3 regions of the Streptomyces sp. R41 genome follow, and region 2 is predicted to be linked to each of the others. Evidence: riboswitches for the same ligand, from Rfam matches in the RefSeq annotation. Region 2 holds a riboswitch; each other region holds the start of a gene.
The links. Region 2 has a riboswitch for cobalamin ahead of AB5J53_RS12310 (cobalamin biosynthesis protein). Riboswitches for the same ligand answer to the same signal wherever they lie in the genome.

Region 1 (5,627 bases), 6.1 Mb from region 2:
GACCTTGAACCCACAGTCAAAACCCTGGCCGAGATCCCCGACGAGCGCCTCGTCGCCGTCATGGCCGGCCTGACCGGCTTGGACCTGCGCACGTCCACCCACCACGACCCGCTCGGCGGCATCACCTCCTTCAGCCTGGTCAGCGAGCGCCAGCCGGCCACCGCGGTCGCCGCCGGCCAGGGAGACGAGGTCGACTTGCTGATCGGCGCCAATCTCGACGAGGGCAGTCTCTACCTTGCCCCGTTGGGACTCCTGGCGAGCACCACCGATGCCGATGTCCGGGACACCGCGGCGCAGTTCCACCCCGACCCCGACGAAGCCGTCCGTGCCTACCGAGCACAGCACCCATCCGCCTCAGCCGCCGACCTGCGCACCACCATCCTCGGCGACGGGCTGTTCACAGCCGGCTCCCGGCAGATGGCCGCCGCACACGCGAGCGCTGCGGCCGGACGGACGTACTGCTACGAATTCGTCTGGCGCTCCGACGCGATCGACGGGCGACTGGGCGCCAGCCATGTCATGGAGTTGCCGTTCGTCTTCGACCGCCTGTCCCTGCCATCACTGCGCGGCCCACGAGGGCTCCTCGGCAACGCCGAACCGTCAGCCCCCCTCGCCGCCCGGATCCACCGATCGTGGATACGGTTCGCTGAGACCGGCAATCCCGGCTGGCCCGTCTACGAACCGGCCGAGGGCCACGTCCAGCACATCGGCGTCGCCTGACCGCCGACCGTGGGCAAGGCGCCGCGCACTGCGCGCCGGTGGCCGGTGGCCGGTGGCCGGTGGCCGGTGGCCGCGAAGATACCCGAGCCGATGGCGGCGACGGACGCGGAGAACCGCCGGTTGCGGAAGTAGGTGACGTCGAGGGAGGGATGGTCGCTGCGGGCCTCGTACACCATGAAGCCCGAACCCTACGAACTTGGATGTGGCCGGTCGAGCTCGGCCACGAGAGACTCACCGCGGCCTACAAGTCCCTCTCGCTCAACGCCGTTGGGCCGTCCGGCGTGCCAGATGGCAGGCCTGACGGCGCAACGGAGTTCAGCGTTCAGCGGGGGTGTCAGTGCGCCGCGGTTGCGGCGCCGGTCGTCGTGCCGGTGCTGGTCTTCGCCACCGGACGAGGGGACAGGAGGCGTTCGGCGAGGTGGCCGAAGACCAGGCCGAAGGACACCCACAGGGTGGCCTGGATGGCCAGGGCCGCCAGGCGGAACTGCCACAGCAGGGTTGCCGAGAAGTCCTTGGGTACCTCGTTGATGGCGGGCAGGAAGGCGTAGGCGAGACCGACGGCCGCGACGAAGGCCGCCGCCGCGGCCACCGTGGCGTACCAATTGCCCAGGCGCGGGGCCAGGCGCTTGCCGAGGATCGTCGCCGCGACGGCGAGGAGCACGCTCAGCGCGACCATCAGGAAGTACAAAGTGGTGCGCTTGCCGATGGTGTCGGGGTCGCCCACGGACGGCGGGTTGGCCGGGTACTTCAGGAACGGGACGACGTATACGGCAATCAGCGCGGCCATGGAGACCAGGGCCGCTGTGGCGCGCGGGCCGAAGCGGCCGATGCGGCCCAGGGCGACGCAGACGGCCAGGCCCGCGATGCCGCCGATGGCAACGCCGTAGATCAGGACACCGGTGGCCAGACCGGCGGTCGACTGCATGGTGCGGCTGACGAGTTCCACGCCGTGCTCATGGCTGTGGCCCTCTTCGTAGGCGATGGCGGAGTCCACGCGGGGCTCGCCGAGCAGGTAGGAGACGATCAGCGCCAGCACGCCGGCGGCGAGGCCGGCGAGCATGCCGCGGACGAGTAGCGCCCTTACCGATATGGAGTTCATGGTCTTCTTCGATTCCCCTGGGGACGAGGCCGAGACTGGTGAGCGGTGTCAGCTGTGTCAGTGGCAGGGGAAGCCGAGCAGGTGGCGGCCGTCGTGCACCCACTCGTGCACGTTCTCGCCGGAGATCAGGGCGGTGGCGCCCTGCTCGGCTCCGACGAAGTACAGGAGGATCAGCGCGAGGATGCCGATGAAGGCCGCCCACGGCGCGATCGCCTTGAGGGAGATGGGGGTGATCTCCGACACCTGGGGTGCGCTCGGCGCGGGAATGGCGGACTGGGCCATGGCGGAACCTCCTGGGAACAACGCGTCCCGGTCATTGGTGCTCGTCCGACGGCCTGGGTCTGACTCGTCCGACATGGGCCCCGGAGTGCGGGTCCTGTGCCGGACATACAGTGGCGCGACCGTGCCGGATTCTCACCGGACTTCCATACGCCGTCGATGTCCATGAGACCGTAGCGCGCGACGGCCACGGCCGCTACGGCGCATGTGGCGCAATGCGCGCCCCTAGTTGGGCGAATTGGTGCAGATGAAGGGAATGTTGGTGGCGCGTATCACCCTGGTGTCGCCGGCGGTCAACGCGGCCCTGCGACAGGTCCGGTTCGACGACGCGCCGCTGGACGAGTCGGCCGCACGGCGGGCCCGTGCGGCCGCGGATGCCCTGCCACCGCACGAAGTGATGCTCACCGCCCCGTCGGAGCGGTGCCGCGGTACCGCCGAAGCCCTCGGCCTGGATGCCGCTGTGGTACGGGAGTTGCGGGATCTCGATGTGGGTCGCTGGCGGGGCCGGTCGCTGGACGAGCTCGCCCAGGAGGCGCCGGAGGGGATCGCCGAGTGGCTGGCCGATCCGGCCGTGACGCCGCACGGCGGTGAGTCGGTGGTGGATCTGGTGGACCGCGTCGGGAACTGGCTGGAGTCGTGGTCCGGGCACGGCGGGCGGATCCTCGCGGTTGCCGAGCCCGCCGTCGTACGGGCGGGCCTGGTGCACGCGCTCGCGGTCCCCGCGCAGACCTTCTGGCGGCTCGACGTCGCCCCGTTGAGCGTGACGGAGCTCAGCGGCCGGTCAGGACGGTGGAATCTGCGCTGCGGGCGGCCGTTGACCGCAGCCGAGTAAAAGGCGCAGGGGGGAGGGGCCGCCGTGGGACCGTTCGCTCCATCACGGCGGCCCCTCGTGTGTCAGGACTCGGTGCCGGTCAGGGTGGAGCGGACCTGGCGGGCGGCGGTGACGAGGTTCTCCAGGGGGCGCGGACCTCGGGCCAGCCGCGGGTCTTCAGGCCGCAGTCGGGGTTGACCCAGAGCCGTTCGCTCGGGATGGCCTCAAGTCCCTTGTACAACGAGGCAGTTGACTCGTCGGTGCTGGGGATGCGCGGTGAGTGGATGTCGTAGACGCCGGGGCCGACCTCGCGCGTAACCGGCCGCGGCGAGTTCGTCGGCGACCTGCATGTGGGAGCGGGCGGCCTCCAGGCTGATGACGTCGGCGTCGAGGTCGTCGATGGCCTGGACGATGTCGCCGAACTCGGCGTAGCACATGTGCGTGTGGATCTGGGTGTCCGGGCGAACGCCGGACGTCGTCAGGCGGAACGCCTCCGTGGCCCACTGCAGGTAGCCGGGCCGGTCCGCCACCCGCAGTGGGAGCGTCTCCCGCAGCGCGGGCTCGTCGACCTGGATGACCGAAGTCCCGGCCGCCTCAAGGTCGCCCACCTCCTCCCGCAGGGCCAGCGCGACCTGACGGGCGGTGTCGGCGAGCGGCTGGTCGTCGCGGACGAAGGACCAGGCGAGCATGGTGACCGGGCCGGTGAGCATGCCTTTGACCGGGCGGTCGGTGAGGGACTGGGCGTACGTCGTCCAGCGCACCGTCATCGGGTCGGGGCGGGAGATGTCGCCGACCAGGATCGGCGGGCGTACGTAGCGCGTGCCGTAGGACTGGACCCAGCCGTGCTGGGTGGCGAGGTAACCGGTGAGCTGTTCGGCGAAGTACTGGACCATGTCGTTGCGTTCGGCTTCGCCGTGGACCAGGACGTCGAGGCCGGCCTTGTCCTGGAAGGTGATGACCTCGCGGATCTCGGCCTCGATGCGCTGCTCGTACGCCACCGCGTCGATTCGTCCGGCCCTCAAGTCCGCGCGGGAGAAGCGCAGTTCGTCGGTCTGCGGGAAGGAGCCGATGGTGGTCGTCGGCAGCAGCGGCAGGCGCAGGTGGGCACGTTGAGCCGTGACCCGTTCGGAGTATGGCTGGGAGCGGCGGGCGTCAGCGCCGGTGATCGCCGCGGCCCGGGCGCGCACGGCGGGATCGTGAGTGAGGGCGGATCCGGCTCGGGAGGCGAAGTCGGCACGGTTGGCCTTGAGTTGGGCGGCGATCGCGCAGGTGCCCTCGGTGAGGCCGCGGGCGAGCGTGGCGATCTCGGTGGTCTTCTGGCGGGCGAAGGCCAGCCAGCGGGCGGTCCGCGGGTCCAGGCCGGGTTCGTCGGCGGCGTCCAGGGGGACGTGCAGGAGGGAACAGGAGGCGGCCACGTCCACGCGGCCGGCGAGGCAGAGGAGGGTGCCCAGGGTGGACAGGGACTTTCCGAGGTCGTTGATCCAGACGTTGCGGCCGTCCACGACACCCGCGGCCAGGCGCTTGCCGGGCAGGCCGCCGACGAACGCCAGGTCGTCGAGGTTGGCCGCGGCGGGTCCGGTGAAGTCGAGGGCGAGCCCGTCGACCGGGGCCTTGACCAGGACGGGCAGGGCTTCTTCGAGCCGGTCGAAGTAGGAGGCGATCAGAGGAGTTTTGGCCGGTCGGCGAGGGCGCCGAGTTCGCGGTAGGCACGGGCGGCGGCCTTCAGTTCGGCCGGGGTGCGGTCCTGGACGAGGGCGGGCTCGTCGAGCTGAACCCAGTCAGCGCCGGCTGCCCGCAGGTCTGCCAGCACCTCGGCGTACACGGGGAGCAGCCGGTCCAGCAGGGTCAGCGGCTGCGGTACAGGCGGTTCGCTGAAATCCTCCGCCTCAGCGCCCGTTCTCTTCGGCTACGTCGCTGTGCTCGGCGGCGAGTGCCAGGTCCAGCAGGAGGGTCACGATCTCCTTGCGCCGCCAGGACAGGGCGTCGATGGCCTCGTGCGGCGGGAGCAGGCGGCGGTCCACGGTCTCGTGTCGGGGGCGCCACGGGTCGCACTCGATCCTCGCCCACCAGCGGGTCTGGTAGTGGCTGGTGGGGCCGGACGGTGCCTGGGGATCCCAGACGTGCTGGCAGGCGAGGTAGCGGCTGCGGATCACCCGGGCACACGCTTCCTCGGCGACCTCGCGGACCAGGGTCTGGGCGGGCTCCTCGCCCGGCTCGACCTGGCCGCCCGGCAGATTCCAGAATCCGTCGTCGGTGGCGACCAGCACGACCTGTCCCTCGGGCGTGAAGCAGAAGCCGTAGGACTGGGTGACGAGCCGTCCGGGTGGATACCAGCCCGACGCCATCAGGGTGAAGGCGGCGGGCCGGTCGACGTCGTCGACGGGCTGCGGACCGATACGCGGATCGACAGGACCACCCGGATCTCCGGCCGTGGTGGACACGAGGTCGTCGGGCACGGGTCCTCCTTCACTGTCGAGGCCGACCGGATTCGGTGCGGCTGGTCCGGTCCGTCGGCGTGCAGATCCGGATCCGCACACCGACGTGTCGGGGTGGGCATCGCGGCCCATCGTCCCAAATGACCGAAACTGCGGGCTCCCACAGCCCGCGTGCAGGTGTGGGAGGCCCCCGGGGCCGAGAGGGGCGATTCAGTGAGCGGGTCCGACGTCCGCGGGCTGGGCGAGGATCTCGCCGCACAGGGCGACACAGTCCGCGCAGATC
Region 2 (5,627 bases):
GCCCTCCACGAGGTAGCGCAGCGCTTCGGCCACGACACCGGCCGGCACCGACGACTCGGCCATCAACTCGGCGTCCGGGACGGACTCCCCGCCGAGCAGGACGGTCGGGATGCCCGAGGCCTTCAGCTTGCTCAGGCCCTCTTCCCAGGCACGCTTGCCCCCCAGGAGCCGTACGACGGCGATGTCGGCGCCCTCGATGAGCCCCGGGAGCTCCTCCGTGACATCCACCCGGGTCGGATTCCCGATCCGGTACGGGGCGCCGGAGGCACGCGCCGCCAGCAGATCCGTGTCGGCGGTCGACAACAACAACACTGTGCTCATGCGGGCGCTCCCGGTGGAATGAAAGGCAGTCCTGACGGCGCGCCCGACTCGATGAGCCGCCACAGCGCGTCCGTGTCCGCGTGTTCCTCGATCAGATCGCCGAGCCGGTCCAGCTGCTCCTCGCGCAGCGCCGCGAACGACGTGCCGGCGGCCGGCACGAAACGACGGCCCGCGGCGGCCGCCACCTCGCGCAGGAAGGCACGCCGGAATCCGTCCGACTCCAGCGAGCCGTGCCAGTGCGTGCCCCAGACGGCGCCGACCCGGCACCCGTCCAAGAAGGTCTCTCCGCCGGTGACGTCGGCGACTCCGTGGTGGATCTCGTACCCCTCGACGCGCTCGCCGAGCGCCTCACCGACGGGCCGCGTGAGGGTCTTCTCCCGCGCGAACCGCACGCGGACGGGCAGGAGCCCGAGGCCCTCGACATGACCTCGGCGGCTCTCGACCTCGTCCTCGATGTGCTCGCCGAGTACCTGGAAGCCACCGCAGATGCCCAGCACGGGCCGTCCCTCGGCGGCTCTGCGCGCGACGGCGTCCGCGAGGCCGCGCTCCCGCAGCCACTCCAGGGCACGCACGGTCCCGCGCGTACCGGGAATGACGACGAGGTCGGCATCGGCGACCTCCTCGGCCCGGTCCACGAACCGCACGACGACACCCGGTTCGGCGGCCAGCGCGTCCACGTCCGTGAAGTTGGACATGAGCGGGATCGCGCAGACCGCGACCCGGAGGATGTCCTCGCCGACGGGGGAGGTGACCTCCGACTCCCGGACCGCCCCGCGCAGAGAGACCCGAAGCCCGTCCTCCTCGTCGATGCCGAGGCCGTGCTGGAAGGGCAGGACGCCGTACGAGCGCCGGCCGGTGAGGCCGTGCAGCATCTCGAGCCCGGGCTCCAGCAGGGAGACGTCCCCGCGGAACTTGTTGACGAGGAACCCGGCGACGAGCTCCTGGTCCTCGCGCGACAGCAACGCGACCGTCCCGAAGAACGAGGCGAACACGCCGCCACGGTCGATGTCGCCGACGACGAGCACGGGGAGCCGGGCATTCCTGGCGATCCCCATGTTCACGATGTCGGTACGCCGCAGATTGATCTCGGCAGGACTGCCGGCCCCCTCGCAGATCACCGCGTCATACGTGCCCCGCAACTCGGCGAGGCAGTCCAGCACCGTCCCGAGGAGCTGCTCCTGCCGCCCTCCGTGGTAGCCGCGCGCCGAGAGCTCCCCAACGGGCTTGCCCATGAGGACGACCTGACTGCTCCGGTCGCTCCCCGGCTTGAGCAGTACGGGATTCATGAGCGCGGTGGGCTCCACGCGCGCGGCCTGCGCCTGCATGGCCTGCGCGCGCCCGATCTCGGCGCCCTCGCGCGTCACGAACGAATTCAGCGACATGTTCTGCGCCTTGAAGGGCGCGACCTTGACGCCCTGCCGCACCAGCCACCGGCAGACCCCGGCGGTCACGACACTCTTGCCGGCGTCGGAGGTGGTCCCGGCGATGAGCAGCCCGCCGCCCGTCATGACGTCCTTCCCAAGTGCTGTGGGCAATCGTTCCGCAGGGCGATGGGGGTTCCCCCTGCTCGGGCCAGGCCGAGAGCTTGCGGGAGGGTGGACACAGCGACCAGCGCCGGGCGCCTCATGACCCGGCCCCGCAACAGCGCGGCCCCGGCACTGACCCCCAACGCCAGCCAGCCGACGCGCCGCGACAACCGCACGGCCCGTTCGATGTCGTCGACCACGACAGCGCGGCCCTCCCCATTGAGTACGGGCCGGTGCTCGACCCGCCCCCCGTACGAGAGCGTCCCGCCCAGCCGCACCCCCAGCGCCCCCGCGAACGAGGCCTCCACGGGCCCCGCGTTGGGACTCGGATGCTTGTGCGCGTCCGCACGCCAGGCGCGCACGGCCCCGCGCCGGTCGCGTCCCGCGACGGCGGCGAGCACGGCGGTCAACCGCGCGCCCGGCCAGCCCGCGACATCGTCGAGCCGCGCGGAAGCCCACCCGAACCGCCGGTACTTGGGGGACTTGTGCCCGACCATGGCGTCGAGCGTGTTCACGGCACGAAAGGCGACAAGCCCGGGCACGCCGCCGACAGCCCCCCACACCAGGGCCCCCACCACGGCATCGGAGGTGTTCTCGGCGACGGACTCGACGACGGCTCGCGCGATGCCGTCGGAGTCGAGCGCCTGGGGATCCCGCCCGCACAGATGCGGCAGTCGCTCCCGGGCCACTTCGACGTCGCCGACCGCGAGCGCGTCGCCGATCGCGCGGGCCTCGCGCCCGAGGGAGGTCCCTGCGACGACGGCCCAAGTGGCCGCGGCGGTCAGTGCGATGGAGGCGGTACGGGATCGGCGTACGGAATGGCGGGCCAGCGCCGCGAGGCCGGTGGCACCGCCCACGCACACGGCGGTGTGCAGCGCGCCCCACCCGCGGTGGTCCCGCCACAGCACCCGCTCCACGGCTCCCGCGGCCCGCCCGAACGCGGCGACCGGATGCCCCCGGCGAGGGTCGCCGAGCAGCAGGTCAGCGAGAAGGCCGGCGGCGGCGCCGTACGCGAAGACGCGATCGGCACGCACCGGTTCAGCCGACCGTCAGGTCGGGCACAACTGTAGTTCGCGTAGTTCGCGTCGTTCGCACAGAACTTGGGCAGCCGCGCATGGCGATATGTCCTCACTCAGGGTGTCCACGCCCTGGTTCGACGAGACCGGCGGTGAGAGTTCCTGGCTCCCGGGGGCTTCCTTCCCCGGTGACAGTGGCGGGACCGCGCCGGACTCACACCGGCTTCCTCTCATGTCGCCGTACTTGGCTCCGGCAGTCCACCACGGGGTTAGAACAGCCGTCAACTTGCTGTTGACCTGGGGCGGAAGAGTGTGCTGAGGCCCACACGGGGCCGGTTTTCCCCTAGGCCGACAAATTGAGCCTTCATAGACTGGAATACGACAATCGGAGAGCGGTCCGAGAGTGGTTGGTTCCGGGTCGTGGCGTGGTGGGGTGGTTCGTGGCGGCCCTCTGGGCCGACCAAGATCACGGCGCTATCGTGCATCGGCATGGGCGGGAAACGACGGACACGCGTCGGGGGACGCCGGCTCTCGGGCAGCAGGAGGTCGGCGTGTCCAATGAGAACTCGTTCGGGCGAACCTGGCGCAAGAGCAGCTTCAGCGGGGCCGATTACGAATGCGTCGAGGTGGCCTTCGTCGAAGACGGGGTGATCGTCCGTGACTCGCAACATCCGTCGGGGCCGTATGTCGTCCTCTCCGCCGAGCGGTGGCGGACGTTTCTGACGGCTTTCGCCGGTTCGGGGGGAGGGGAGAAGGATGACTGACCATCATCTCGCCGAGGTACGGGCCTCGGTGAACGGCGTGCGTGGGGGCGCGCGAAGGGGGTCCGTGGCCCTGGCGATCGCGCTGACGTGCGTGCTGCTCGGCGCGGCGGCCACTCTGGTCGGCGCGGCCGCCGCACTGTTCGTGGACGGTCCGCCCGCACGGCTGGCCACCTGGGTGCTGGTGGCCGCCGCGGTCGCGGTGACCGTGGGACTGCGGTGGGGCTTCTCGGAGGTCAGGAGGGATCGTCTGCCGACTGCTCGGGTCGCTGAGCCGGGACCACGGCCCGGCGGTCGTTGCTGAGGGTGGGAACGTCGGCACCGGCCTGCGATATCACCTTGGCCAGCTGACGGCTCACCGCGACCACCGGAGACAGGACCACGGTGGTCACGGTGCCCATCAGCCATGGGTTGTTCATGTGGAAGGCACCCATGACGGCCAGAAGCCCGGCCAGACCCGCGACGAGGACCAGGATGCAGCCGGTGCAGTAGACGATCTTGGTGGTGAACATCCGGACGTGGTCGTCGGTGCGGTGGCGATCCAGGTCGTCCATCCGCTGGGCGCGACCGGCGTCGGCCATCGCGTCACGGACGAGTTGGTTGTAGGAGAGGTCGGCGACGGGAGTCTGCCAGAGACCCGAACCGGCAGCCGTATGGGCCGCCGTGTCGGCGGCGGTCGTATCGACCGTGTCGGACGCGGTGGAGCCGGAGCCATCGGTGGAGCCCGGGCGGGCCGTACCGGCGGAGGCCGGGGTGGCGGAGGCCGAGCCGGTGGGGAGCCCCCTGCCGGAAGGCCCGGCGGCCCCCTGAGCACCATCCGTACCGCCAGTGCGCCAGGGCGTTCGCCTGATGGCAGTGAGGACCTCCCGCCACCACTCTTTCCACGCGGCTGGCAGCATGTGAGGCCTCCTTGCTTCTCCGGGCTCCTGGGCCGGGGAGGTCAGCTGCTGTCGATGCCTTCCCTGATGCGGCTGATCAGGTCGATGGCCTGGTCTCCGCGCAGGGCGATCTCGCGGAGGTATTCGAAGCATTCCTGGTGGCGCACGATCAGCTCGTGGTCGTCACGCATCGACTGGTTTCCCTGGACCTCCAGATACAGCAGGTCCTCGTCATCGGTGAAGCCCAGCAGGATGAAGCTGTTCGGGGTGGAGTAGTGGGCGCCCGCGGTGAACGGGAGTACTTGAAGAGAGACCTTGGGGCGCTCCGACAGGTCGATGAGGTGCTGCAACTGCGCCCGCTGCACGCGGGGTCCACCGATCTGCCGGTGCAGCGCGGCCTCGTCGACGACGAAGAAGGTCCACGGCGGCTCGTCGCCCTCCAGCGCGCGCTCCTGGCGCGCGGTGCGCAGCTCGACGATGCGCCGGGCCCGTGCCTCGTCGACGCGCGGGGCGAGCAGGGCCATCGCGTATTCATCGGTCTGCAGGAAGCCCGGCACCACGATCGGGTTGTACGTGCGGATGGAGGCGGCCGCGCTCTCGTACCCCAGGTACTGACTGAACCCGGGCCCCATGATGTCGTTGTACTCGGCCCACCAGCTGGCGCCCTTCGAGCCACGGGCGGCCTCCTCCAGCTCGGCGCTGAGCTGAGGGTCCGTCACTTCGTACTGCTGGAGCAGGGCGCGCAGATCGGTGACCGAGAGGCTGACGACGCCCTGCTCGATTCTCATGATCTTGGAAAGCGACCAGTCGAGGGCGTGGGCGGCCTGCCCCTGTGACTGCCCGGTGGCCTCGCGGGCCTTGCGGAGCGCGATGCGCAGTCTCCGGCGATTCAGGCTGGGGTCGACATCCCTCGGCATGGGTGGCTCCTCGCTGTCGTCGTGACGGTTCCATGCTTGGCATATGGCAAGGAGCCGTATGTGCGGTCGACGCTAGCAGACAGCTTGATGTCAGTATGCCATATGTCACTTCGCTGCATCGCATGCGCTCGATCGAGTGAGCGGGGAGTGAGCGGTGGGCATGAAAAAGCCGGGTGGGGCGCACTGGAGAAGTGCGCCCCACCCGGCG
Region 3 (5,627 bases), 1.3 Mb from region 2:
GACGTTGGTGTCGGGGCTCGTCGCAGCGGGGGCGATCGCCGCCGCCGGTACGGCCGTTGCCGACGAGACCCCGCAGAGCCTGGGCGGTGCGACCGCCACCATAGGTGACCTGAAGACGTACGGGTCCGCGGTCATCCATGACAACGGCGAGGACTCGTGGGTGTCCGCCGGACTCTTCGAGATGTCCGTCGACAACGGCGGCATGCTGCAGACCTACTGCATCGACATCCACAACCCGACGCAGCGGGACGCCAAGTACCAGGAGACCTCCTGGAGCGGTACGTCGCTGAGCGGCAACAAGGACGCGGGCAAGATCCGCTGGATGCTGCAGAACTCCTACCCGCAGGTGAACGACCTCGCGGCGCTCGCCGAGAAGGCCGGCGCCGCCGGCCTCACCGAGAAGGACGCGGCGGCCGGCACTCAGGTGGCCATCTGGCGGTACTCGGACGGCGCCGACGTGGACGCGGTGGACCCGCAGGCGGAGAAGCTGGCGGACTATCTGCAGAAGAGCGCGCGGAATCTGGCGGAGCCCAAGGCCTCGTTGGCCCTCGACCCGGCCGCGGTCTCCGGTCACGCCGGCGAGAAGCTCGGCCCGGTCACGGTGCACACCAACGCGGACAGTGTGACGGTGACGCCGCCCTCGGACGCCACCGCCGGCGGGGTGAAGATCGTCGACAAGGACGGCAAGGCGATCACCTCCGCGGCCGACGGCAGCCGGCTCTACTTCGACGTGCCGAAGGACACCGCGGACGGTTCGGCATCGCTGACCGTGCAGGCGTCCACCACCGTGCCGGTCGGCCGCGCCTTCACCTCGGAGACCCGCAGCCAGACACAGATCCTCGCGGGCTCCAGCGAGTCGACGGTCTCCGCGTCGGCGACCGCGAACTGGGCCGAGAAGGGCGCGATACCGGCCCTGTCCGCCGAGAAGAACTGCGCCAAGGGCGGCGTGGACATCACGGCGGCCAACAAGGGCGACGAGGCGTTCACCTTCGAGCTGATGGGGATCGAGCACACCATCGAGGCGGGCGCGTCCCAGACGGTGACCATCCCGCTGCAGGAGGACCAGGCCTACGACTTCACGATCAACGGTCCGAACGGCTTCTCCAAGCGGTTCAAGGGCGTGCTCGACTGCAAGACCCAAGGCAGTACGAGCGACATCTCGACCCAGACGGTCAGTGAGCCGAGCCCGGCGACGGTGGGCGGCACCTCCACCGGAGACACCGACCTCGCTGAGACCGGCGGCTCCAGCACGACCCCGATCATCGCGGGCATAGCCATCGCCCTCGTGGTGATCGGCGGCGCGGCAGTGCTCTTCGTCCGCAAGAAGCAGGCACGGGTCCAGGACTGAACAACACAGCACCTTGGCAACTCAACAGTGAGTGACCGCACCACGGTGACTCCATGAGCCCGCGGCCCCGGCAAGCCCCCCAGGCGTCCGGGGCCGCACCCATTCCGGCCACCGTCCGCCTGGGGCGGCTCAGCCCTTGTCGGACGCGCAGTGCTCGAGGAGTTCGGCGGTCGGGCCGTCGGTCACCCGGTAGCGCACGACCCGCCCGTCCTTGTCGCCCTCGACCACCCCGGCGGTACGGAGCAGACGCAGGGCCTGGGACACGGCGGGGTCATTCATACCGGTCGCGATGGCGAGGTCGGAGACGGCGAGGGGGCCGGCCCGGTGCAGGGCCAGCAGAAGGGCGAGACGACGCGGGTCGGCGAGGAGCGAGAAGCGGTCGGCCCAGGTGCGTACGTGCCCGGGCTCACCGATGGCGGCGACGGCGTCGCAGACCCGATGGCCGTCGATGGTCCGGCGGTCGGCGCGCTCGGCGGGGACGAGGTGCATGGGGTCATCTTCGCAGGCGACCCCATGTGATCTTCAATACCTGCGCAGCTGTGCAACTTTGCAGGAGACCCCGGCCGCCCCTACGGTGGGTGGGCCGTGGTGTTCGGGAAGACCGGTGACGGCCCCTCAGGGGCCCAGACCGGAGCGGCCCTCGCCACTGTGATCGGGGGGAGTTCCCGTCCCGTGCCGCCCGCGGGCGGCGCCACTGGCCGCAAGGCCGGGAAGGCAGGGGCGGGCACGTGTACCCGTAAGCCAGGAGACCGGCCACGGCATCTCACGAAGTGATCCACGAGGTGCTGGAGCGTGACCGTATGACCCTGCCCACGCAGTCGTCCCCCGCCACCGGGTTCCGGTGGCGCCGCGAGGACACCGTCCGAACCGCTGTACTCCTGGCCGTGATCGCGGCTTTGCACGTCGTCGCGTTCGGCATCCTGTTCCTGCTCGTCGTGCCGGAGCACTACGAGGTCGGGTCCAAGGCGTTCGGCATCGGCCTGGGCGTGACCGCCTACACCCTGGGCATGCGGCATGCCTTCGACGCGGACCACATCGCCGCGATCGACAACACCACGCGCAAACTGATGGCCGACGGCAAGCGGCCCGTGTCGGTGGGCTTCTGGTTCGCGCTGGGGCACTCCAGCGTGGTGGTCGTGCTCGCCGCGCTCATCGCCGGAGGCACCCAGCTGGCCGGGCGCATCATGAACGAGGGCTCCAGCACCCACCAGGTGCTCGGCGTCATGGGCACCACGGTCTCCGGGTCCTTCCTCTACCTGATCGCCGCCCTCAACCTCGTCGCGCTGATGGGCATTCTGCGGGTCTTCCGGGCGATGCGGGCGGGTACATACAACGAGGAAGAGCTCGAACAGCACCTGGATTCCCGTGGGTTCATGAACCGGATCCTCGGTCGCTTCACGAAGTCCATCACGCGGCCGGGGCAGATGTTCCCGCTCGGCTTTCTCTTCGGGCTCGGCTTCGACACCGCCACCGAGGTCACGCTGATGGTGATGGCGGGCAGCGGCGCGGCGGCCGGGCTGCCCTGGTACGCGATCCTGTGCCTGCCGCTGCTGTTCGCGGCGGGGATGAGCCTGTTCGACACGCTGGACGGCACGTTCATGAACTTCGCCTACCAGTGGGCCTTCTCCAACCCGGTGCGCAAGGTCTTCTACAACCTCACCATCACCGGCCTGTCCATCGCCGTGGCCTTCTTCATCGGCACCATCGAGCTGGTGGGCGTGCTGCACGACAAGCTCGCCCTGCGCGACGACGTTACCGACTGGATCGCGGGGCTCGACCTGGACAACGTCGGGTACATCATCGTCGGCCTGTTCGTGGTCGTCTGGGCCGCGGCCGTGGCGTACTGGCGGCTGGCCAAGGTCGAGCAGCGGTGGGCGGTCCGCCCCGCCGACGGGAGTTGAGACCGGCGGGGCGGCAGCCGCATACGGCTGGGCACATCGGCTAGGGGCGGGCGCTCCGGCCGCGTGCGAGGGCGAATCCGGCCGCGGCCAGGCCGAGGACGCCGACGATCAGACCCGCGATGCCCAGGCCGCGAGCGGTCGAGTCACTGCTCTTGCCGCTCGCGGTCGAGGTCTTGGCGTCCGAGGCCGGTGACGAGGCCGCGCCGGAGGGTTCCACGGAGGAGTCCTCCCCCGTGGCCTTGGCGGTGAGCTTGAGCACCGGCGCCGGGTTCTCCGGCTCCTCGCCGCCCTTGGGTGTCTCCTCGATCCACCGGACGACATTGCCGTCCGAGTAGGTCTGCAGCGTCTTGAACTCCAACTGATCGGCATCATCGGGAAGTTGACCGAAGGCGACGTTGAAGTCCTGGAACTCGCCGTGGCGGATCCTGCCGCCCGTCCAGGTGATCTCGGAGACGGCGTCGGTGATCGTGCCGTCGTCGGTCTTGATGGGCTTCTTGAGCTTGGTGGTCGTCACCTTCGCGGTCCAGCCGGACTGCGGAGTGACCAGGACACCCAGGACCGGGTGGTCGGTGGGCAGGAAGACCTGCACCTTCGTGGTGCTCGCGGTGTCCTCCTCGTTGGGGACGCGGAAGGTCAGCACGCCGTCCGTGGCGCCCTTGGCGTAGCTCTCGGGGTGGACCGTCACATGCGCGAAGGCCGCGCCCGCGGCGGTCAGGACTCCGGCCGTGGTGAGCGCGGCGACGAGGCCGGCTCGGCGCAGGGTGGTGCGTATCGGGGACATCAGGGGAACTCCGTACTGGTGTGGATGCGGTCAGGGCTTATACGCGAGCCCGGCCGGCGGTCCCCGACGGGAGACGGCGTGCCGCAGCAGCACCTGCCGCAGCGGCCACGTCTCAAAGGCGTTCCGGCAAACGACGTCCCGTTGGGCCCGTGCGGGAGACGGTCCCGTCCGCACCCGCCACCATGCCGCGAGCCCGGGCACGAACGCCACGGCCCACCGCAGTAGGGACCACAGGGCGGCCTCGCCGCGCCGCAGCCACCAGGTCGCGAGCAGGGCGGCGGCCACATGCGCTGCCGTGGCGTGGGGCGTCATGGCGTGTGCGTGCGCGGGCATCATGTGCGCCCCGTGCATCGTCATCGCCATGCGCGGGCGGGCGGCCTCGAACCCGAGGTGAAGTCCGGCCTGCGCGGCCAGCATTCCGAGGCCGATCCCGAGCAGGGACCGCTCCCGGCCGCCCAGCAGACAGCCGGCCGCGAAGACGGTGAGGAACCCCGCACCGTCCGCCCACAGCGGCGGCGCCTCCCCGGTCGCCAGACCGTGCCCCCCGGCGGCCAGCAGCACGCACAGCACGGCGAACACCGCCGCGCGCAAGCTCCGTACCGCCAAGGACGCACTCATGGAGCCCAGATACTGCCACGGTGAGCGAGCGGCCGTCGCCGCTTCCCCCGGAGCCGCCTCCTCCCGGGCGGCCGAGTGCGCTTTCCTGGCTCGGGTAGGGTCCGGCTGAGCGTGGGAGGGACCTGACATGCAACTTCGCTGTGCCGTGCTGGACGACTTTCAGGGCGTCGCGACCAAGATCGCGGACTGGGCGCCGATCGCGGACGAGGTGGAGGTCGTCAGCTTCCGCGAGCACTTCGCGGACGAGGACGCGCTGGGGGCCGCCCTCGCGGACTTCGACATCGTCGTCACCCTGCGCGAGCGGGTGCCCTTCCCGGCGTCGCTGCTGGCCCGGCTGCCGCGGCTGAAGCTGCTGATCGCCTCCGGGATGCGCAATTCGGTGATCGACCACGCGGCCGCCGAGGCGCACGGCGTGACCGTGTGCGGGACCCCGAGCTCCTCGACGCCTCCGGTCGAAATGACCTGGGCGCTGCTGCTCGGCCTGGCGCGGGGCATCGTCACGGAGAACAACGCGCTGCGGGCAGACGGCCCCTGGCAGAGCACCGTCGGCGCCGATCTGCACGGCCGCCGGCTCGGTCTGCTCGGGCTCGGGAAGATCGGCGGCCGGGTGGCCCAGGTGGGCCTCGCCTTCGGTATGCGGGTCAGCGCGTGGAGCCAGCACCTCACCAAGGAGCGCGCCGCCGAGGTGGGGGTTGAACTGGCCGCCTCCAAGGAGGAGTTGCTCGCGAGCAGCGACTTCGTCTCCGTCCACCTCGCGCTCGGCGACCGCACCCGGGGCCTGATCGGCGCCGCCGAGCTGGCCCTCCTCAAGCCGACCGCCTACCTCGTCAACACCTCACGGGCGGCGATCGTCGACCAGGACGCGCTGCTCGCCGCGCTGCACGGGGGCAGGATCGCCGGAGCGGGCGTCGACGTGTTCGACATCGAGCCGCTCCCCGCCGACCATCCGATGCGCTCGGCGCCCCGCCTGCTGGCCACC

Region 1: it holds a riboswitch for cobalamin, as region 2 does, so the genes downstream of both, AB5J53_RS39490 (CbtB domain-containing protein) here and AB5J53_RS12310 (cobalamin biosynthesis protein) in region 2, are expected to answer to the same signal.
Region 3: it holds a riboswitch for cobalamin, as region 2 does, so the genes downstream of both, AB5J53_RS18030 (HoxN/HupN/NixA family nickel/cobalt transporter) here and AB5J53_RS12310 (cobalamin biosynthesis protein) in region 2, are expected to answer to the same signal.

What each region holds. Positions count from the first base shown of each region.
Region 1 covers NZ_CP163443.1:8,704,237-8,709,863, reverse strand. Annotated here, with positions in the region: gene AB5J53_RS39505 (carboxylesterase/lipase family protein) at 1-720, shown strand, start outside; gene AB5J53_RS39500 (hypothetical protein) at 675-896, opposite strand; gene AB5J53_RS39495 (CbtA family protein) at 1,055-1,819, opposite strand; gene AB5J53_RS39490 (CbtB domain-containing protein) at 1,877-2,101, opposite strand; cobalamin riboswitch at 2,134-2,289, opposite strand; gene AB5J53_RS39485 (histidine phosphatase family protein) at 2,358-2,930, shown strand; partial or broken gene metE (5-methyltetrahydropteroyltriglutamate--homocysteine S-methyltransferase) at 2,993-4,764, opposite strand; gene AB5J53_RS39475 (NUDIX hydrolase) at 4,796-5,365, opposite strand; gene AB5J53_RS39470 (Clp protease N-terminal domain-containing protein) at 5,555-5,627, opposite strand, start outside.
Region 2 covers NZ_CP163443.1:2,606,732-2,612,358, reverse strand. Annotated here, with positions in the region: gene cobN (cobaltochelatase subunit CobN) at 1-321, opposite strand, end outside; gene AB5J53_RS12315 (cobyric acid synthase) at 318-1,829, opposite strand; gene AB5J53_RS12310 (cobalamin biosynthesis protein) at 1,826-2,881, opposite strand; cobalamin riboswitch at 2,999-3,142, opposite strand; gene AB5J53_RS12305 (DUF397 domain-containing protein) at 3,304-3,627, shown strand; gene AB5J53_RS12300 (hypothetical protein) at 3,620-3,928, shown strand; gene AB5J53_RS12295 (hypothetical protein) at 3,861-4,523, opposite strand; gene AB5J53_RS12290 (helix-turn-helix domain-containing protein) at 4,565-5,419, opposite strand.
Region 3 covers NZ_CP163443.1:3,906,465-3,912,091, forward strand. Annotated here, with positions in the region: gene AB5J53_RS18020 (LAETG motif-containing sortase-dependent surface protein) at 1-1,348, shown strand, start outside; gene AB5J53_RS18025 (winged helix-turn-helix domain-containing protein) at 1,478-1,837, opposite strand; cobalamin riboswitch at 1,918-2,121, shown strand; gene AB5J53_RS18030 (HoxN/HupN/NixA family nickel/cobalt transporter) at 2,149-3,249, shown strand; gene AB5J53_RS18035 (YcnI family protein) at 3,290-4,030, opposite strand; gene AB5J53_RS18040 (hypothetical protein) at 4,061-4,648, opposite strand; gene AB5J53_RS18045 (D-2-hydroxyacid dehydrogenase family protein) at 4,776-5,627, shown strand, end outside.